DNA from 3 places in the Neorhizobium sp. NCHU2750 genome. Region 2 is predicted to be linked to each of the others. Evidence: riboswitches for the same ligand, from Rfam matches in the RefSeq annotation. Region 2 holds a riboswitch; each other region holds the start of a gene.

Region 1 (6,995 bases), on a different replicon from region 2:
GATGCCGGTGTCACCGCCATCCATCAGGAAACCGTCCTGTTCGACGAGCTCTCCGTCGCCGAGAACATATTCCTCGGGCACGCGCCGCGCACCCGCTTCGGTTTCATCGACTGGCGCGTCATGAACCAGCGCTCCGGCGAGTTGATGCAGGCGCTCGAAAGCGAAATCGATCCGACGATCCGGCTGAAGGACCTCTCGATCGCCCAGCGCCATCTGGTGGCGATTGCCCGTGCGCTGTCCGTCGAGGCACGTATCGTGATCATGGACGAGCCGACCGCCGCCCTATCGCGCAAGGAGATCGACGATCTCTTCCATATCGTCGAGGGGCTGAAGAAGCAGGGCAAGGCGATCCTCTTCATCAGCCACAAGTTCGACGAGGTCTATGAGATTGCCGAGAATTTCGTGGTGTTTCGCGACGGCCGCGCCGTCGGCCATGGCCGGCTTTCGGAAACACCGCAGGATACGATCGTCCGCATGATGGTCGGGCGGGATGTCGCCAATGTCTTTCCCAAGATCGACGTGGCGATCGGCCAGACGGTTCTTGCTGTCGAGAACTACTGCCACCCGACGGAATATCGCGACATCTCCCTCGAACTGAAGCGCGGCGAGATCCTCGGCGTCTACGGGTTGATCGGGGCTGGGCGTTCTGAATTATGCCAGTCCCTCTTCGGGATATCACGCCCGTCTTCGGGCCGGCTAGTGCTGGAAGGCGAGGTCCTCGACATTCGCTCGCCGGGCGATGCGATCGCCGCCGGCATCGTCTACGTGCCGGAAGAACGCGGACGCCACGGCCTGGCACTCCCCATGCCGATCTTCCAGAACATGTCGCTGCCCTCGCTTGCCCGCACCTCACGCTCGGGCTTCCTCAAGGCCGCCAACGAGTTGGCGCTGGCACGCAAATATGCCGAACGGCTCGATCTGCGTGCAGCGGCTCTGTCGGTGCCGGTCGGCACACTGTCGGGCGGCAACCAGCAGAAGGTGGTGATCGGCAAGTGGCTTGCGACCCTGCCCAAGGTGATCATCCTCGACGAGCCGACCAAGGGCATCGATATCGGTTCCAAGGCTGCCGTTCACGGCTTCATCAGCGAACTCGCGTCTGAGGGGCTGTCGATCATCATGGTCTCGTCGGAACTGCCGGAAATTCTCGGCATGTCGGATCGTGTCCTTGTCATGCGCGAGGGCCTGTCAGCCGGCATTTTCGATCGCGGCCAGCTCAGCGCCGAAATGCTGGTGCGCGCCGCCACCGGCAATGCGTGAGGAGAACCGATGAAAAATCTGCTCAGACATCGCGAACTGCTTCTCGTCGGCATCGTCGCCATCATGATTGCCGGTTTCTCGACCCGCGCTGCAGGCTTTGCCACGCCCGGAAATCTCGCAAACATATTCAACGACACGTCGATCCTGATCATTCTGGCGCTCGGCCAGATGACCGTGATCCTCACCAAGTCGATCGATCTTTCGGTTGCGGCAAACCTCGCATTCACCGGCATGGCCGTGGCGATGATGGACGCCGCCTATCCCGGCCTGCCTCTGGCGTTGATGGTGGTTGTCGCGATCGGTCTCGGTGCAGTCCTTGGCGCCATCAACGGCTATCTCGTCTGGGCCCTGCAGATCCCGCCGATCGTCGTCACGCTCGGCACGCTGACCATCTACCGCGGCATGGCCTTCGTCCTGTCCGGGGGCGCATGGGTCAATTCCCACCAGATGACCCAGACATTCCTCAACTTCCCGCGCCTGCCGGTTTTCGGCCTGCCGATACTCTCCTGGATTGCCATCGCCATCCTTCTTATGATGTGGGGGCTTTTGACCCGCACGCCATTCGGACGCTCGGCCTATGCCGTCGGGGGCAACCCGACAGCCGCCGTCTATGCCGGCGTCGATATCGGCTGGACCCGTTTTCGCGCCTTCGTGTTGTCCGGTGCTCTCGCCGGACTGGCAGGCTATCTCTGGGTGTCGCGCTATGCGGTTGCCTATGTCGATGTCGCCGCAGGTTTCGAGCTCGATACAGTCGCAGCCTGCGTCATCGGCGGCATTTCGATCGCCGGCGGTATCGGTTCCGTAGCAGGCGCAGTGCTTGGCGCCCTGTTTCTCGGCGTCATCAAGAATGCGCTGCCGGTCATCGGCATCTCCCCCTTCGCCCAGATGGCCATTTCCGGCATCGTCATCATCGCGGCGGTCGTCTTCAATGCCCGGGCCGAACGCCGCGCCGGGCGCATCATCCTGAGGGATCGCGGCGCCCCGGAGATATCAGCATGAGCGACCTGACAACCGAACACAAGGGCGCCTCGACACATGTCCGCCAGCAGATCCCCGACCGATTGGGGACGCCCGTCAGCCGTCTGCTCGGCAGCTGGGAAGTGCTGCTCTTCGGCGTGGCGGTAGTGATCTTCATCGCCAACTGCTTCGCCTCCCCTTATTTCCTCAATGCCTGGAACCTGTCGGACGCCACGTTCAACTTTACCGAAAAGGCGATGATCGCCTTTGCCATGGCGATGCTGGTGATTGCCGGCGAGATCGACCTTTCGGTCGCCGCCATCATCGCGCTTGCCTCCACCGCCATGGGGGCGGCCGCGCAGATGGGTGTCGATACCGCAGGACTAGTGGCGATCGGCATCGGCGTCGGCCTTGCCTGCGGCGCCATCAACGGCGCCCTCGTCTCGGTGTTGAAACTGCCCTCCATCGTCGTCACGATCGGCACGATGAGCCTGTTTCGCGGCATTTCCTACATCGCGCTTGGCGATCAGGCCTATGGGAATTATCCGGCCGACTTCGCCTATTTCGGCCAGGGCTATGTCGTCTGGGTATTCTCGTTCGAATTCGTTCTCTTCGTCGTGATGGCCGTCATTTTCGGTGTCGTTCTGCATGCCACCAATTTCGGCCGACAGATCTTCGTCATCGGCAACAATGAGTTTGCCGCCCGCTTTTCCGGCATCCCGGTCGAGCGGATCAAGTTCAAGCTTTTCCTGCTCACCGGCTTGATGTCCGGCATCGCAGCTGTCTGCCTCACGTCGCGGCTCGGCTCCACGCGCCCATCGATCGCGCAGGGCTGGGAACTCGAAGTGGTGACCATGGTCGTGCTCGGCGGCGTATCCATTCTCGGCGGTGCGGGCACAATCGCGGGTGTCGTCATCGCCGCCTTCGTCATGGGCCTCGTCACCTTCGGCCTCGGCCTGCTGAACGTGCCGGGCATCGTCATGTCGATCTTCGTCGGCCTGCTTTTGATCATCACCATTGCCGTTCCCATCATCGCGCGCCGTATCCGGGAGATGCGCTGATGGAGACGGAGAAATACGCGTTCCGCATGAAGCTCAATCCCGGCATGGAGGCCGAATACAGAAAGCGGCATGACGAAATCTGGCCCGAACTCGTCGATCTGCTGCATGAGACCGGTATCAGCGACTACTCGATCTATCTCGACCAGCAGACCGACATTCTGTTTGGTGTGCTGACGCGGCCGCAAGGTCACGGGATGAAGAGCCTGCGGGATCACCCTGTGATGCAACGCTGGTGGGCACACATGGCCGACATCATGGAGACCAATCCGGATAACTCACCGGTCCAGACCGATCTCGTCACCGTGTTTCATCTGCCATGAGCCCACCTCGCAAGGTTGCCGTCATCGATATCGGCAAGACCAATGCCAAGGTTGTCGTGCTCGACTGTGCCCTCAGCAAGGAGATTGCCGAATTCCGCACGGCCAATCGGGTCATCTCCGGCCCGCCCTATCCCCATTTCCATGTCGACGGCCTGTGGGATTTCATTCTCACATCTCTTGTCGCGCTCGGCCGAGAGCCGGGATTTGATGCGATCTCGATTACCACGCACGGCGCCTGCGCGGTATTGCTCGATGAAGACGGTGCGCTGGCCCTGCCGGTCCTCGACTACGAGCATCTTTATCCCGAAGAGATCCGGCGCGACTATGCCGCCATCCGGCCTCCCTTCGCCGAAACCTTCTCTCCGGCACTTGCCGGCGGCCTCAATCTCGGCGCTCAGCTTCATTATCAGAAAACAGCCTTTCCAGCGGCGTTTTCACGCGTCAAGACGATCCTGACCTATCCGCAATACTGGGCCTTTCGCCTCACCGGCGTGGCAGCCAACGAGGTGACTTCGCTCGGCTGCCATACCGATCTCTGGTGTCCGCGCGACGACCACTATTCGACGCTGGTCGATACACTCGGCCTTCGCGACAGTCTTGCGCCATTGCGCAGCGCCTTCGATGTCCTGGGTTTTGTCACGCCGTATATCGCGGGAAGGATCGGGGTGCCCGGCGAAGTGCCAGTAGAATGCGGTATTCACGATTCCAATGCCTCGCTGCTGCGTCACCTCATTGGCCGAGAAGGACCGTTTGCCGTCGTCTCCTCCGGTACCTGGGTGGTCAATTTCGCCGTCGGCGGAGATCTCGATCATCTCGATCCGACGCGTGACACACTTGCCAATGTCGATGCCTATGGCCGCGCCACTCCGTCCTCGCGTTTCATGGGAGGACGCGAGTTCGAACTGCTGACGGCGGCGCTCGGTCCGCTTGATCAACAGGCGGCGATGTCCGCCATGCCGGCGGCAATCGCCAGACAGATCATGCTCCTGCCCAATCTGGCGGAGGGGTCCGGTCCGTTTCCCGGCAGGCGTGCGTTCTGGCTGAATGCCGAGAATGCATCGATCGCCGAACGATGGGCTGCCGCCTGCCTCTATCTGGCATTGATGACCGATACCTGCCTTTGCCTGATCGGAGCCGGTGGCCCCACCCTGGTCGAAGGGCCGTTTGCCCAGAACCGGGTCGCGCTCGCTGCGCTGGCGGCGCTGCTCGGCCGGGACGTGATTGCGCTGGCGGGAGATACCGGGACGAGCCAGGGGGCGGCTCTCCTGGCGGGCGCGAGCCCCGCATCGGCGGATGGCGGGGCTCGCGTCGCACCTCTCGCGGCCATCGGCCTCCATGCCTACGCGGATAGCTGGCGCTCGATATCGGCCCGCCGCGACAAAAAGCGAGCATGACGGATTTGCCGGCGCGGTCACGCTCATAATTGCGTGACGGGTCTTCCCTCCGTCGAAGAACCGGTGTTATGTTCCATCCATGACAGGGGCGTCTGGCGCAAGCCGGGCTGAGAAGCACCCTTTGAACCTGAACCAGATCATGCTGGCGGAGGGAGTCGTTAGGGCCTTTACGTCATCGTTCGGCCCGTTGCGCCTCACCCCGCCAGGGGAGGAGCAAATGCAAGTCGAAAGCCCCATTCATCCAACACCAGGTGCGTTGCTCGCGGCGATGCGCGATCGAAATCCGCTCGTTCAGAATATTACAAATTTCGTTGCAATGAACATCGCGGCCAATGTGATGCTCGCCGCCGGCGCCTCGCCAGCCATGGTTCACGCTACGGAAGAGGCCGGAGAATTTGCCGGAATCGCGGCGGCAGTGACCATCAATATCGGGACCATCTCCCCCGATTTCCTCGCAGGGATGCTGGAGGCGGCAAAAGCCAGCACTATGGCGGGAAAGCCCTGGATCTTAGACCCTGTTGCCCATTTCGCCACCGCCTACCGGCGAGACGCCATTGCCCGACTGCTGGATCTTCGACCGACAGTCATTCGCGGCAATGCTTCGGAAATCATCGCTCTGGCCGGTGCGCATTCCAGGGGGCAGGGCGTCGATGCCGGTGACAGCGTCGCCTCCGCCGAACAGGCCGCCATCGCTCTGGCGACAGAAAGGACCTGCGTTGTCGCTGTTACCGGTGACATCGACTTCGTCACCGATGGCCAGCGTAAAATCCGCATCCATGGCGGCTCACCACTGATGCCGCAGGTTACCGCACTTGGATGTTCGCTGACTTGCCTTGTCGGCGCTTTCGTTGGTGCAGCACCGGACACGCCTATCGAGGCAACGGTCGCCGCACTGGCGCTCTTCGCGCTGGCGGGCGAAGGAGCGGCCGAAACGGCACAGGGGCCCGGCAGCTTTCTTCCCCTATTCCTGGATCGGCTGGCTGCCACGACACCCGACATGCTGGATGCCGGGGCACGGATCGTCAGCGCATGAGGCCGTTCGATCTCTCCCTCTATCTTGTCCTCAACCCCGATCTTTGCAGTCCTATCGGCATGGTGGAAACGACGAGGCTTGCCGTCAGGGGCGGCGCCACGCTGGTCCAGCTGCGCGACAAGCATGCGACGACCGAACAGATGATTGCCACCGGCCGGCTGCTGAAAGCGGTGCTTTCCGGCACCGGCGTTCCGCTGATCGTCAATGACGATGTCGAGGCCGCAATCGCCATCGGCGCAGACGGCGTGCATGTCGGCCAGAGCGATCTGGCGGCGGTGATCACCCGCCAGCGGGTCGGGCCGGACATGATTGTCGGCCTCTCGGTGGAAACCGAGGATCTGGCTCGCACCATCGATCCGGCGATTGTCGACTATGCCGGCGTCGGCCCCGTCTTCGCCACGGCAACCAAGGCGGATCACGAGGCACCGATCGGCTTCGACGGGCTCGCCCGCATTGTCGCCGCCGCCCCGGTACCGACCGTCGCCATCGGCGGGCTGAAGACGGCCCATGTAAGATCCGTCCTCGCGGCCGGCGCAGATGGACTTGCGGTCGTGTCAGCCATCTGCGGAACCGCGTCGCCTGAAGATGCTGCAAGAACCATCCATTACGAAATCCGGAAGGCACGCCCATGACAGTCCGCAATGTTCTTTCAATTGCCGGCTCCGATCCTTCGGGCGGTGCCGGCATACAGGCAGACCTCAAGGCGTTCTCCGCACGCGGCACCTATGGCATGGCCGCTCTGACTGCACTGACAGCCCAGAACACCCAAGGCGTGACGGCCGTCCTGCCGCTTCCCGTCGATTTCGTCATCAGTCAGATCGACGCCATCCTTGATGACATAAGGGTCGATGCGGTCAAGATCGGAATGATCGCCAATGCGGAAATCGCCGATGCACTCGCCGACCTGCTGGCCCGGCGATGCGAAGGCATTCCAATTGTCCTGGATCCGGTCATGATGGCCAAGGGCGGCTCA
Region 2 (6,995 bases):
GAGACCGATGGCGAGATCGCCACGGCCGAGGCGGTCGAACGCGGCGCAACCCGCCTCATCCTGATCGGCGCTCTCGGCGGCGAGCGGTCGGACCACGCGCTGCAGCACCTGCTGCACGCCATGGGGCTTGCCGAACGCGGCATGGACGTGCTGCTGATGTCCGGCGATGAAGAGGCCATTCCCTTCCTGCCGGGCAAAAAGACGGTTGATCTGCCCAGGGGGGCGCTCTTTTCCGTCCTCGGTCTTTCGGCCCTGTCCGGCCTCGATATCCTCGGCGCGCGATATCCGCTGAAGGACTTTTCGCTGCCCTTCGGCTCGTCCCGCACCGTCTCCAATGTTGCGGAAGGCCCTGTCGAATTCCATCTAAGAGCTGGCAAGGCGATGATCCTTGCCCGACCCAACGATTTTTCCGGAGCATAAACGGTCCTCATGGCACCTCCCATTCTCAAGCTCGACGATATCTTCCTCAGCTTCGGCGGCACGCCGCTGCTGAACGGCGCCGGACTGCAGGTGGAACCGGGCGACCGCATCTGCCTGGTCGGCCGCAACGGCTCCGGCAAGTCGACGCTGATGAAGATCGCGGCAGGCTTCGTCGAGGCGCAATCCGGCGAAGTCTTCCGCCATCCGGCAGCCACGATCCGCTATCTCGAACAGGCGCCCGATTTCGCCGGCTATTCCACCGTCCAGTCTTACGCAGAGGCGGGGCTCGGACCGGGCGACGATCCCTATCGCGTCACCTATCTGCTGCAGCATCTAGGCCTGACCGGCGAGGAAGACCCGGTAAGACTGTCCGGTGGCGAAGCCCGCCGTGCGGCCCTTGCCCGCGTCATGGCGCCGGAACCCGATATCCTGATGCTCGACGAGCCGACCAACCATCTCGACCTGCCGACCATCGAATGGCTGGAAGACGAGCTGCGTCGCACCAAGAGCGCCCTCGTGGTCATCTCCCACGACCGCCGCTTTCTCGAAAAGGTGTCCAATGCCACCGTCTGGCTCGATCGCGGCACCTCGCGCCGCCTTTCCCGCGGTTTCGGCCATTTCGAGGCCTGGCGGGACCAAGTTCTCGAAGAGGAAGAAATCGAGCAGCACAAGCTCGGCAAGGCGATAGAACGCGAAGAACACTGGATGCGCTATGGCGTGACCGCGCGGCGCAAGCGCAACATGCGGCGCGTCGGCGAACTCCAGGCCATGCGCGCCGATTATCGCGGCCACAAGGGCCCCCAGGGCTCTGTCCAGGCCTCCGTTGCCGAGGGCCGTGAATCGGGCAAGCTGGTTGTCGAGGCCGAAAACATCACCAAGACCTACGACAAGCCGATCGTCGAGCCCTTTTCGATCCGAGTCCATCGCGGCGACCGCATCGGTCTCGTCGGCCCGAACGGCGCCGGCAAGACGACGCTTCTGAAAATGCTGACCGGCCAGCTTGAGCCCGATTCGGGCTGGATCAAGCTCGGCACCAATCTCGAAATCGCCACCCTGGACCAGAAGCGCGAGGACCTCGATCCGGAAGACACCCTGTCCCATTATCTGACGGATGGCCGTGGCGAGACATTGCTCGTCAATGGCGAACAGCGCCATGTCGCGGGCTACATGAAGGACTTCCTGTTCCAGCCTGAACAGATCCGCACCCCGATCAAGAACCTGTCCGGCGGCGAACGCGCCCGTCTGATGCTGGCCCGCATGCTGGCAAAGCCGTCCAACCTTTTGATCTTGGACGAACCGACCAACGACCTCGATATCGAGACGCTGGACCTGTTGCAGGAAATCGTCGCCGGCTATAACGGCACCGTCATACTTGTCAGCCACGACCGCGATTTCCTCGACCGAACCGTCACCTCGACCATCGCGCCCGCCAATCCGGACGCGCCGGACGGCCGCTGGATCGAATATGCGGGCGGCTATACAGATATGCTCGCCCAGCGCAAGGGCGCCCTGGAAGAGCGAAAAAAGGCTGAGAAATCAGCTGAAAAGCCCAGGGCCGAGACCCCGGCCTATGAAGCGCCCAAGGCCAAGGGAAAGCTTTCCTACAAGCAGAAATTCGCGCTGGAAAACCTGCCGAAGGAAATGCAGAAGGCCGAGGGCGAGATTGCGCTGCGCGAAAAGAAGATGGCCGATCCGAACCTCTTCGCCAAGGACCCGACGACCTTCAACAAGCTCGCCGCCGAAATGGAAAAGCTGCGCGAAAAGCTGACGGCCATGGAAGAGGAATGGCTGGAGCTTGAAATGCTGCGCGAGGAGCTTGAAGGCTGAGGCCGCGACAGATTGCCTCGAAATCAACTATTTATTAAGATTAACAATAAGTTACCTTAAATAAATTCTGTCCCGCCGCGGAACAATCTCCTCACTCCGGCGTTCTTGGGTTTGTTCGGTTGCATCGCTGAGACATGGCGGCAACCGGGCGGCAGCGAGTTGAACTGTGGAGATGTGCAATGCTGACAAATGTTTCGCGTCGTCGGCAGGCCAGTGAGGCAATGAACCAGCGGGTTCTTATCATCGAGGACGAGTTCCTCATCGCACTCGACGTCGCCGAGACGATCGAACAGATGGGGCTGAAAGTGACCGGTTTCGCCAGTGGTCGCAAACATGCGCTGGCGCTGGCGCCCTATGCGGATATCGCCTTTGTCGACGTCAACCTTTCCGATGGCCGCACCGGGCCGGATATCGGTCGCGAACTCGCCGAGGACTACGGCCTGACCGTCGTCTTCATGACCGCCAATCCGGACGACATCGGTGGCGGGATAGAGGGCACGCTCGGCGTACTGACAAAGCCTGTCATGCCCGACGTCGTAGTGAAGACCGTCGACTACGCGATCGCCAATCGCCTCGGCGGCATGGCCATCGTTCCCCGCGAACTGAAGGTCTTTCAGGGCGGAAGCCACTGAATTTGAAGATCCGGCATGGACGTGTCGGATTGCTACCGCATCTTTCGTCCTTGGCATGACGGCGCCCCTCGAAGAGGCGCCGGACAATGAAGGAGGAAAGACATGCGCATGATTTTCGTAAACCTGCCGGTGGCAGACCTTGAAGCATCGACGGCCTTCTACGCCGCACTCGGCTTCACCAGGAATCCGGACTTTTCCGATCAAACGGCAAGCTGCATGGTCGTCAGCGACGCGATCTACGTAATGCTGCTGACCCATGAGAAATTCGGCATGTTCATCAACGGCCAGATCGCCGACGCCAAGACTGCAACGCAGGTGCTGAACTGCCTTTCCGCCTCAAGCCGCGACGAAGTCGACGGCTTCAGGCAAAAGGCACTGGCCGCCGGCGGCAGCGAATGGAAGCCGAATATGGAAATGGGCTCCATGTACGGCTGCAGCTTCCAGGATCCCGACGGGCATGTCTGGGAGATCATGTACATGGACATGTCCGGCGGCTGATTTGACCACGAGCCGCCGACCGTATGGGCCGCCAGGACTGCTGTAGGAAAGCCACCTCCCAACCCTCCCCACAAGGGGGAGGGCTTAACCCGGCCGCACCCTTAGCGCCCGATAGGGAGCGAGCGGCTTGCCACGGGTCTTCTCCTCCCTTGTGGGGGAGATGGCCGGCAGGCCAGAGAGGGTCTTTGATCAAGCGTCCTGCCCTCTTGCCAGTATCAAGCGAGACCGCTACATCTTTGCACGCTCTAACGGGGTGCCCTGCGCAAGCAGGGCTGAGAGGCTTCATGCCAACCCGCGGAACCTGATCCGGTTAACACCGGCGGAGGGATTAGACGGCTCATCACCAGCGCCTGTCCCCCATTCGTTTTTTTGAGAGGAGGCGCTGATGCGCAGGATTTCGACGATATTTCTGGCGGCCACGGCTGCAATTCTTCTGCCCTTTGCCGCAAGGGCAGAGAACAAACCGCTGACCGTCTATACCTATGAGAGTTTCATCTCGGACTGGGGCCCCGGCCCGAAGATCAAGACCGAATTTGAAAAGACCTGCGGCTGCACGCTCAATTTCGTCGGCGTGGCCGATGGCGTGGCGCTGCTCACCCGCCTCAAGCTCGAAGGCGCAGGCTCCGATGCCGATGTGGCGCTCGGCCTCGATACCAGCCTGGTTTCCGAGGCGAAGGCGACTGGCCTGTTCCAGCCCGCCGGCATCGATATGAGTGCCGTCAAGGTTCCGGGCAATTATACCGACGATACGTTCGTCCCCTATGACTACGGCCATTTCGCCGTGGTCTATGACACGCAGTCGATCAAATCTCCGCCGACAAGCCTCAAGGATCTCGTCGAAGGCGACCCGTCGCAGAAGATCGCCATCGAGGATCCAAGAACCTCGACGCCCGGCCTCGGCCTGCTGCTCTGGGTCAAGGCGGTCTATGGCGACAAGGCGCCGGAAGCCTGGGCAAAGCTCAAGGACCGCGTGCTGACCGTCACCCCCGGCTGGTCGGAAGCCTATGGCCTGTTCACCAAGGGTGAAGTTCCGATGGTGCTGTCCTACACCACCTCGCCCGCCTATCACATGATCGAGGAAAAGACCGATCGTTATCAGGCCGCATCCTTCTCGGACGGTCACTACATCCAGATCGAAGTTGCCGGCATCCTGAAAAACACGAAGAACAAGGATCTGGCGAAAAGCTTCCTCACCTTCCTCCTTTCTCCCACGGCACAGGACATCATCCCCACCACCAACTGGATGATGCCGGCGGCACCGACCTCCACGCCGCTGCCCGACGCTTTCGGCAAGCTGGTCGAGCCGAAGAAGACCCTTCTGATCGGCTCCGATGAAGTGGCGAAGAACCGCCAGGCCTGGATCGATGAATGGCTGACCGCCATGAGCAAGAATTGAGGCAGACGCAGAGAGCAGCCGGGGCCGCCACGTGTTGACCCAAGCAGAACGACAGCGAAGCATCGGTGCGGGCCTTGCCGCGCTTGTCCTCGTCTTGCTGTTCGTCGGCACGGCGGCTGTCACCCTGCTGGCCTGGGAAGGCGGCCAGTCGGCATCCCGGCTGTTCACCGCCTATACCTGGCGCATCCTGCAATTCACCCTCTGGCAGGCGGCACTCTCCACCCTCCTCTCGGTGTTCTTCGCCATTCTGGTGGCGCTTGCCCTGGCGCGCCGCCCACGCTTTCCCGGCCGCGTCTGGATCGTCCGGCTGATGGCGCTACCGATGGGGCTCCCCGCGCTCGTCGGTGCCTTGGGTCTTCTGGGCGTCTGGGGCCGGCAGGGCATGCTCAATAGCTGGCTCGGCATGGCCGGCCTCGAGCAGCCGGTCAGCGTCTACGGCCTGTCCGGCATCCTGATCGCCCACACATTCTTCAACATCCCGCTCGCCACCCGCCTGCTTCTCGCAGCGCTCGAACGCTTGCCGGCGGAATATTGGCTCCTGTCGGCAAGCCTCGGCATGAAGCCCCTGTCGATCTTCCGCTTTGTCGAGATGCCGGCCCTCAAGCGCGTCGTGCCGGGCGCGGCCGGCCTCATCTTCATGCTCTGCGCAACCAGTTTCACCCTCGTCCTCGTGCTCGGCGGCGGCCCGGCGGCAACGACACTGGAAGTGGCGATCTATCAGGCGCTGCGCTTCGATTTCGATCCGCCGCGCGCCATCGCACTCGCCTTCCTGCAGATCGCCGTCACCGCCACCGTCATCGGCCTGATCTCACTGCTTCCGGCGGCAAGCGAGACGGCAAGGACGGCAGGGCGCAGAACGAAGCGTTTCGACGGACGATCGGCGCCGGCGCGGCTGTGGGATCTCCTGATGATCGCGGCTGCAACGCTCTATGTCGCAGCACCGCTGATCTCCGTCCTCGCCGCCGGCCTCAAGGCGGATTTGCCGAAGCTCGTGGTCGGCCCGCTGTTTCTTCGCGCAGCAGGAACCAGCCTCGTCATCGCTCTCACCGCCGGCATTGTCGCGGTCGCGGCGAGCCTCGCCATCATCCTCGCGCGACAGGCGATCGGCGCCGGCAGCAAGCGACCGCTCGCATTGCGGAGCCTCTCCGTCTCGCTTGCCGGCCTCTCGTCGCTCGTCCTCGTCATCCCGCCGATCATTCTCGGCACCGGCTGGTTCCTCGCCCTGCGCCAATGGGGCATTTCGGGTAATGCACTGGCTGCCTTCGCGCCCTATCTGGTCGCCGTCATCAACGCCATGATGGCCCTGCCATTCACCATACGCGTGCTACAGCCGGCCCTAGACGACCACCAACGGCAGACCGCCAGGCTTGTCACGGCGCTTGGCCTGACGGGGGTCGCCAAATGGCGGCTGATCGACCTCCCCGTCCTGAGAAAGCCGGTGCTAACGGCGCTCTCCTTCGCCATGGCCCTGTCGCTTGGCGATCTCGGTGCTGTCGCTCTTTTCGGCTCCAGCGATCTCGTCACCCTGCCCTGGCTGGTCTATAGCACGCTGTCGAGTTACCGGACCCATGATGCCGACGGGCTGGCGCTGATCCTCGGCCTTGTCTGCCTAGGCCTGACCATCCTCGGCACCGCCGGCGCAAGGGAGAAGAATGATGCATGAAGGCATCCGGATCGAAGACACAAGCCTGACGCTTGGTGCGACCCGCTTTGCTTTCGATTGCACAATCGAACGAGGCAGGATCACCGCCATCGCCGGCCCGTCCGGCGCCGGCAAGTCGACGCTTCTCAATTTGATCGCAGGCTTTGAGGTCGCACACGCCGGACGGATATTCATAGCCGGCAATGAATGCACCGGAACGCATCCGTCGGAGCGCCCGGTCTCCGTTGTTTTTCAGGACCATAACCTCTTTGCCCACCTCGATGTCTTCACCAATGTCGCGCTTGGCATCAACCCAGCCATGCGGCTCCCTGCCGAAGACAGGCAACGGGTCGAACAGGCGCTCGCGCGCGTCAGCCTTGCTGGCTTTTCGAAACGCATGCCGGGCTCGCTGTCAGGCGGCGAGAAACAACGGGCGGCATTTGCGAGAGCCCTTGTCCGCCGCAAGCCCGTTCTGCTGCTCGATGAGCCCTTCGCTTCGCTCGATGCCGATCTGCGGCTGCGGATGACCGATCTGCTGCGCGAACTTCATGAGGAAACCGGCAATACCGTTGTGATCGTC
Region 3 (6,995 bases), on a different replicon from region 2:
TAATTCCCGATGGCCTCGAATTTGGCTGGATCGATATCGCCGATCCGACCTTCTGCGCTCATCAGATACTTGCCGTCGATCAGGGCCTGAAGCGAAGAGCGAACAAGCTTTCGGTCTGTCAACGCATCGCTGTTGGCTGAGATGAGGAGATCTGTCGCTTCGTCCGGATGGTCTACGGCATAGCGATAGCCCTGCTGGGTAGCCTGAAGGAATGCCTTGGCAGATGCCGGGTTGGCCTTGAGGAAGGCCCTGCTCGACCCGATCAGTGTCGTATGCTCGTCCGGCACGCCAAAATCGGCATAGCGGAAGGCGCGCTGGTTCAGGCCTTCGATTTCGGCTTTGACGCCCTCCCAGGTGTAGACTTCTAGGGTGAAATCGACCGAGCCATTTTCCAGCGCCTGATAGGCGGATGTGCCGAGAGTTACGGTTTCGAATTCGCCTTTGCCGCCGTCATTGCGGATGATCGAGGAAATCAGCGCATTTTCCCAGGCCGAGCCGAAACCGCCATAAGTCTTTCCATCGAGATCCTTGGGGCGATTGATGTCCTCGCGGCTGCCCTTGAAGACGACCCGTCCCGTTTCAGTCTGCACGACCGCATAGGTGCCGACGAGATCGGCCCCGGCAGTCCGTTGCGTCAGAAGCGCGATTGATCCGAGAATGCCGAAATCGGCGACGCCGCTGGCAACCAGCGTTCCGGCGGATGTGTCCGTATAGGGAAGGATGGTGGCCTCTATCCCGGCCTGACGGTAGAAGCCTTTATCACGGGCGACGAAGAGGCCGATGTGATTGGTATTGGCGGTCCAGTCCAGCGCGACCGAGACTTTTTTCGCGGTTTGCGCACGAAGCGGGCCTGCCTGCACGGCAAGCGCGGCGAGGCTCGCAAGTGTGGCGCGGCGGCTTAGCATCAATGGGCTCATGACATTCGTCCTTCCTGGCTCGGGTTTTCGGGTGAAAGCAGTACATCGAGAATGGAGGCTTCCAGCGCGGCGGCTTGCTGATACCTGGAGGCGGCACCAAAGCGTGGCCGCGGCAGTGTGATGTCGATCGTTCTCGCGATGTTTGCCGGTCGTGGAGAAAGAAGATGAACCCGGTCGGACAGCATCACGGCCTCACGCACGTCATGGGTGATGAGGATCACCGTCCAGCGGTGTTTCAGCCACATGGCCTCCAGCCAGATCTGCATGCGATTGCGGGTCAGCGCATCGAGCGCGCCAAAAGGTTCGTCGAGCAGCAGGATGGGCTTGTCCTGGACAACCGTTCGCAGCAAAGCGGCTCTCTGCCTCATCCCGCCGGATAGCGCATGGGGAAGAAGATTCTCGAAGCCAGACAGCCCGAACTCGTCGAGCAGAGGCTGGACCTTGCGCCGTGCTGCGCCGCGGCGCATGCCCTGCACTTCCAGTCCGAGCGTGGCATTGTCGAGAATGCAGCGCCACGGCATCAACGCATCACGCTGGGGCATGAATGCGAAAGGTCGGCCGGCGGAGGAAAGTGGGCTCCCTTCGAAGGAGACGCAGCCATGGTCGGCTTTGGCGGCGCCGGTCAGCACCTTGAAGATCGTCGACTTGCCTGCGCCGGATGGTCCGAGGATCGAGACGAACTCACCGGCATTGATGGTAAGCGAGATATCGCCGAGTACATCTATGTCGCCATAGCGCAGGCAGATACGATCGAGCGCGAGAAGAGGCGGTCTCATTGTTCTCTCCCTTCTACTGCCTCGATCCACGGAGCCAGGAGGCGCTGGATCAGCCATGTGGCAGCAAAAAGGATGAGGGTCAGGAGCGAGCTGACGAATACGGCGGCGAGTACGAGGTCCGGCCGGAAGTTGTTCTTCGCATTCAGCATGTAGATGCCGAGCCCTCTGGCGGCACCGGCATATTCGGCAAAGATGGCGGCAACGACCGCATAGGTGATGGAAATACGCAGACCGGCAAAGAAATAGGGCAAAGCCGATGGCAACCGTGCAAGCCTGAAACGTTTCCAGCGCGATGCGCTCATCGAGGCTAGCAAATCCTCGATGTCACGATCGGTGGCCGCATAGCCTTCCGTCAACGCAACGAGCATCGGGAAGAAGGTGACGAGCGCGACCAACAGTATCTTGGGCACCAGTCCAAACCCGAACCAGAGGACGACGAGCGGTGCGATGGCAACCAGCGGCAGCGTCTGGCTGATGATGAAGATCGGAAACAGCATGCGTCGAAGAAGCGGCGAGAAATCGACGACGACCGACAGGGCGAAGGCACAGAAGATGGAGAGCGAGAAACCGAGCAGCGTGGCGCGGATCGTCGGCATCGTATTTATCCACAAAGCCTCTCTATTGGCCCATGCCTGGAAGGCCACCTGCGACGGGGACGGCAGGATTGTCGGGCCGATCCCTGATGTGCGGCAATAGATCTCCCATGCCGTCAGAATCGCGATCATGGCGATCAGCGCTGGCAACAGACGCGCAAGGGCATTGGCGAGGGGCAAGCCCCGCTGGTGAAGCGAGCGTGAGGGCATCGATCTGTCCGCGAGTTCTCGCTCAGGCCTTGGAAGGGCTGTTGGCGGATACGGTGAGATCGATGGTCACATGACCCTGCGGCGGTCCGAAGCGAACGAAGGCCTCGCCAACGGTGGCAAAAACCGGTGCCGCATCGCCTCGCAGCTTGGTGCAAAAATTCTTCGATCGGTCGAAAACGCCTGACGTCTTGATGAAATCTATGCAGCCGTAGATTTCATCCATGTGCTGGCCGATGCCGAGCGTATAAAGGGAAAACTGGGCGGCCACAGACTGTCCGGATGACGGGATGGCGGCGACGGCTGCAAGCGCCTGTGCCTTGCGCTCGTCAAGCGGGCGCATCGGACCGGTCATTTCCGCCACCTGGCAAATCGGGTCGTCCGGTTCTCCCGGGCAGCCACGGGATAGGGTGGCGTGGAGAACGCAATGCTTGCCTGTCTTCGCTGCCGCAACGAACAGGTCGCGCATGGCTGCGAAAACCACGTCCGGTGTGCCTACAAGCAGGGTGGAGATGTCGTCTGTCTCGATTCGCAGCCGGTCCCGATAGGGATCCAATGCTGAAAGCGAGCCTAAAATCACCCCGACGAACTCGTCGGACATGGGGTAAAGAGAAATTTGTGCGCCGGAAAACATCGCTTGAACCTCGCTCCGCTGGCATTATCCAGATCAGCTTTAGGGTCCGCGATCATGCGATCGCATCTCAGCCCCGGCGTTACGGAGCACCCCTGTCTGATTTCCTGATAGATCAAACCGACCGCGATTTGCAAGTGGCAGATTGTTGAATGTCGCGATGAGGGGGCGTACGAGTGGCAACACATGATGTGGCCGCTAACCCTGAATTGCCTGAATGCCTCTGAAACCTCCCAGCCGTAGAAAAAACGATCCTGAAAGGACGAAGGCGGATATCCTCGATGTCGCCACCGTCGAATTCGCGACGCATGGGCTTGCCGGCGGGCGTATCGATGCCATCGCAGAGAAGACCCGCACGTCGAAGCGGATGATCTATTATTATTTCGGTGGCAAGGAAGATCTCTACCTGGCTGTGCTGGAGCGGTCCTACCGGCAGATCCGGACGATCGAGGCCGATCTCGAACTTCAGGAAATGCCACCGGAAAAGGCGCTTCGCATCCTTATTGCGGCGACCTTCGACTATGATGAAGCCAACCCGGATTTCATTCGGCTCGTCAGCAGCGAGAACATCAACTACGCAGCCCACATGCACCGGTCCGAATCGCTGCGCGATCTCAACGTCTCGATCATCAACACTCTGGCTGCAATCTTGGCCAGGGGTGCAGCCGAGGGTGTGTTCAAGCGTAATGCCGATCCGATCGATGTGCATATGCTGATAAGTGCATTCTGTTTCTTCCGCGTTTCCAACCGCCATACATTCGGAACGATCTTTCGGCGCGATCTTTCCGAGCCTACCCTGCTCGGGCACCATAAGCAGATGATCGTGGATGTGGTTCTCGGCTATCTCATGACGCCTGGGGATGAGCCCGAAATCTGTCGGTAGCGTCGATCGCAGCGATCCTGCCGCCGGCGCTCGGCTATCTCCCGGCGGCCTGTCATCCCCGGTCTTTTGACGATTGCTGAATCGCTTGGGCGCCATTAAATCATGAGGATCACAGACGGGGATAGCGCATGACAGACGGCAGGTATTTTTCTTCAGTCGGCGGGCTTCCGCCACAGACGCAGCTTCTTTCCAGCAAGGCAGTCTTCACGACGGCTTATGCAGTCATTCCCGGCACCGTCATGAGCGACATCGTCACCAGCGTTCTGCCGCACTGGGAGAAGACTCGCGCCTGGATCCTCAGTCGCCCGCTTACCGGCTTTGCCGAGACCTTTTCGCAATATATCGTCGAGGTTCAACCCGGCGGCGGCAGCATGCGTCCTGAGCCGGACGTGCGGGCTTCCGCTGCGATTTTCGTCGTAAAAGGTGAGCTTTCAATCGAACTGGATGGGCAAAGCCACAATTTGCGCGAAGGTTCTTTCGCCTATTTGCCAGCAGGATCGAAATGGACGGTGCGTGGCGAGGGGGATGTTCCCTGTCGTTTCCACTGGGTGCGCAAGGCTTTCAAGGTCGTGGACGGTCTGGAGCCGCCGCCGGCAATATTCACGCATGAGGACGACTGCGTGATGGATCCGATGCCGGATACCAACGGACGCTGGGCAACGACGCGTTTCATCGATCCGTCGGATGTGCGCTACGACATGCATCTCAACATCGTCACCTTCGAACCGGGCGCCGTCATTCCCTTCATGGAAACCCATATCATGGAGCATGGTCTCTATGTTCTGGAGGGGAAAGCCGTCTATCGGCTGAATCAGGACTGGGTCGAAGTCGAAGCGGGGGACTATATGTGGCTGCGCTCCTTCTGCCCGCAGGCCTGCTATGCCGGCGGGCCGGGACGGTTCCGCTATCTGCTCTACAAGGATGTGAACCGGCATGCCGACCTTTGGTAGAAGAATATGCAACGCGGCCACCGGCCGCGTTTTTTGATCTGCAGCAGACCTACAGGCTTTATTGACCTGTCTGGCAAATTTGTAATATCGATATCCTCACCATGTATGACAAGATTGTGCCGCAGCAAGGCCATCGATGATCCTGGGGAGGATTTGGATTTATGCTGAAAAGACTTCTGCTGACGGGCGCCGCAGGTGGTGTCGGTCGGAGCATTCGCCCGTTGTTGTCGCAACTTGCGGAGCATGTTGTTCTGTCGGATATCGGCCAGGTGACCGAGGTCGGGCCGAAAGAGAATTTCGTCCGCTGCGACCTCGCCGATGCAAAAAGCGTCGCGCAGCTCGTGGATGGCGTTGACGGGATCATTCATCTCGGCGGCATTTCGGTCGAACGAGGCTTTGAGCCCATCCTTCAGGGCAATATTATCGGCCTTTACAATCTTTATGAGGCGGCGCGCCATCACGGCAAGCCACGCATCGTATTCGCCAGTTCCAACCACGTGGTCGGCTATTATCGGTGCGACGAACATCTCGACAACACGGTCTACCCCCGGCCGGACTCGCTCTATGGCGTATCGAAGGTGTTCGGTGAGGCGGTCGCCAGCATGTATCACGACAAGTTCGGCCAGGAGACCTTGTCCCTGCGTATCGGTTCCTGTTTCGAACGGCCGCTCAATAAGCGCATGCTCTCCACATGGTTGAGCTACAGGGATTTCGTCTCTCTGTGTGGGCGGGCTTTTCTCACACCAAAACTCGGCCACACAATCGTCTATGGCGCGTCCGCGAATGAAAAGCGCTGGTGGGACAACAGCAAGGCTGACTTCCTCGGTTGGCACCCGGAAGACAGTTCGGCTCAATGGAGTGCGGAAATCTATGCAGCGTCAGGTCCGGAGAACCCGGCCGACCCGGCAGTCATATACCAGGGTGGCGCCTTCGCGGCGCTGGGGCATCCGGACGACAGTTGAATTCCCCAGGTCCTGCAACTTACATGCACGCATGACGGTACACAAATGTATGACGGGCCGCTGCGGCCAACAGGGAAGGATTTCACCATGAGCATTCATCAAAATCTGATCGCTGGCGAATGGGTCGGCGGCAATGGTTCGGAAAACATCAATCCGTCCGACACGAACGATGTGGTCGGGCTTTATGCGCAGGCATCCGCTGACGATGTCCGGGCAGCGATTGCGGCGGCGAAGGCCGCCTTTCCCACCTGGTCGCGGTCCGGCATTCTGGAACGTCACGCGATCCTCAGGAAGGCTGCCGACGAAATCCTGGCACGTAAGCAGGAGTTGGGCGAACTGCTGGCTCGCGAAGAAGGCAAGACCCTGCCGGAAGGCATCGGCGAGGTAACCCGTGCCGCCCAGATCTTCGACTTCTTTTCCGGTGAAACGCTGCGGCTTGCCGGTGAGATGTTACCATCGGCCCGGCCGGGCATCGGCGTCGAGATCACACGGGATCCGTTGGGTGTCATCGGTATCATCACGCCGTGGAATTTCCCGATTGCCATTCCCGCATGGAAAATCGCGCCGGCGCTTTGCTACGGCAATACCGTCGTCTTCAAGCCGGCCGAACTCGTGCCGGGCTGCTCTTGGGCGATCGTCGATATCCTCCACCGTGCGGGCCTGCCGAAGGGCGTGCTCAATCTCGTCATGGGGCCGGGCTCGGTCGTCGGCCAGGCAATGCTGGATAGCCCCGATCTCGCCGGGATTACGTTTACCGGGTCGACCGGCACGGGCAAGCGTGTCGCTCTTGCATCACTCGAGCATAACCGCAAGTTCCAGCTTGAAATGGGTGGCAAGAATCCGATGGTGGTGCTGGACGATGCCGATCTCGGCGTAGCGGTCGAGGCGGCCGCCAATTCCGGTTTCTTCTCTACCGGCCAACGCTGCACGGCATCTTCCCGGCTGATCGTCACCGAGGGCATTCACGACAAGTTCGTGGCCGCTCTGACCGAAAGATTGAAGGGGATCAAGGTTGGCCATGCGTTGAAGCCGGAGACGCATGTCGGGCCCGTCGTCGACGCCCGGCAGTTGAAGCA

What was found. A riboswitch is a leader RNA that binds a small molecule or an ion and turns the genes downstream of it on or off. The one in region 2 is predicted to bind thiamine pyrophosphate.
Region 1: it holds a riboswitch for thiamine pyrophosphate, as region 2 does, so the genes downstream of both, thiM (hydroxyethylthiazole kinase) here and thiB (thiamine ABC transporter substrate binding subunit) in region 2, are expected to answer to the same signal.
Region 3: it holds a riboswitch for thiamine pyrophosphate, as region 2 does, so the genes downstream of both, NCHU2750_RS24070 (YkoF family thiamine/hydroxymethylpyrimidine-binding protein) here and thiB (thiamine ABC transporter substrate binding subunit) in region 2, are expected to answer to the same signal.

The regions. Positions count from the first base shown of each region.
Region 1 covers NZ_CP030829.1:249,956-256,950, forward strand. The annotation lists gene NCHU2750_RS25285 (sugar ABC transporter ATP-binding protein) at 1-1,257, shown strand, start outside; gene NCHU2750_RS25290 (ABC transporter permease) at 1,267-2,256, shown strand; gene NCHU2750_RS25295 (ABC transporter permease) at 2,253-3,275, shown strand; gene rhaM (L-rhamnose mutarotase) at 3,275-3,595, shown strand; gene NCHU2750_RS25305 (FGGY-family carbohydrate kinase) at 3,592-4,989, shown strand; TPP riboswitch at 5,064-5,160, shown strand; gene thiM (hydroxyethylthiazole kinase) at 5,207-6,022, shown strand; gene thiE (thiamine phosphate synthase) at 6,019-6,654, shown strand; gene thiD (bifunctional hydroxymethylpyrimidine kinase/phosphomethylpyrimidine kinase) at 6,651-6,995, shown strand, end outside.
Region 2 covers NZ_CP030827.1:3,657,636-3,664,630, forward strand. The annotation lists gene NCHU2750_RS17760 (thiamine diphosphokinase) at 1-420, shown strand, start outside; gene NCHU2750_RS17765 (ABC-F family ATP-binding cassette domain-containing protein) at 430-2,247, shown strand; gene NCHU2750_RS17770 (response regulator) at 2,427-2,879, shown strand; gene NCHU2750_RS17775 (VOC family protein) at 2,982-3,377, shown strand; TPP riboswitch at 3,617-3,722, shown strand; gene thiB (thiamine ABC transporter substrate binding subunit) at 3,763-4,773, shown strand; gene NCHU2750_RS17785 (thiamine/thiamine pyrophosphate ABC transporter permease ThiP) at 4,805-6,436, shown strand; gene NCHU2750_RS17790 (thiamine ABC transporter ATP-binding protein) at 6,426-6,995, shown strand, end outside.
Region 3 covers NZ_CP030828.1:736,502-743,496, forward strand. The annotation lists gene NCHU2750_RS24055 (ABC transporter substrate-binding protein) at 1-917, opposite strand, end outside; gene NCHU2750_RS24060 (ABC transporter ATP-binding protein) at 914-1,693, opposite strand; gene NCHU2750_RS24065 (ABC transporter permease) at 1,690-2,496, opposite strand; gene NCHU2750_RS24070 (YkoF family thiamine/hydroxymethylpyrimidine-binding protein) at 2,519-3,127, opposite strand; TPP riboswitch at 3,121-3,231, opposite strand; gene NCHU2750_RS24075 (TetR/AcrR family transcriptional regulator) at 3,342-4,007, shown strand; gene NCHU2750_RS24080 (bifunctional allantoicase/(S)-ureidoglycine aminohydrolase) at 4,136-4,957, shown strand; gene NCHU2750_RS24085 (NAD-dependent epimerase/dehydratase family protein) at 5,119-5,919, shown strand; gene NCHU2750_RS24090 (aldehyde dehydrogenase family protein) at 6,007-6,995, shown strand, end outside.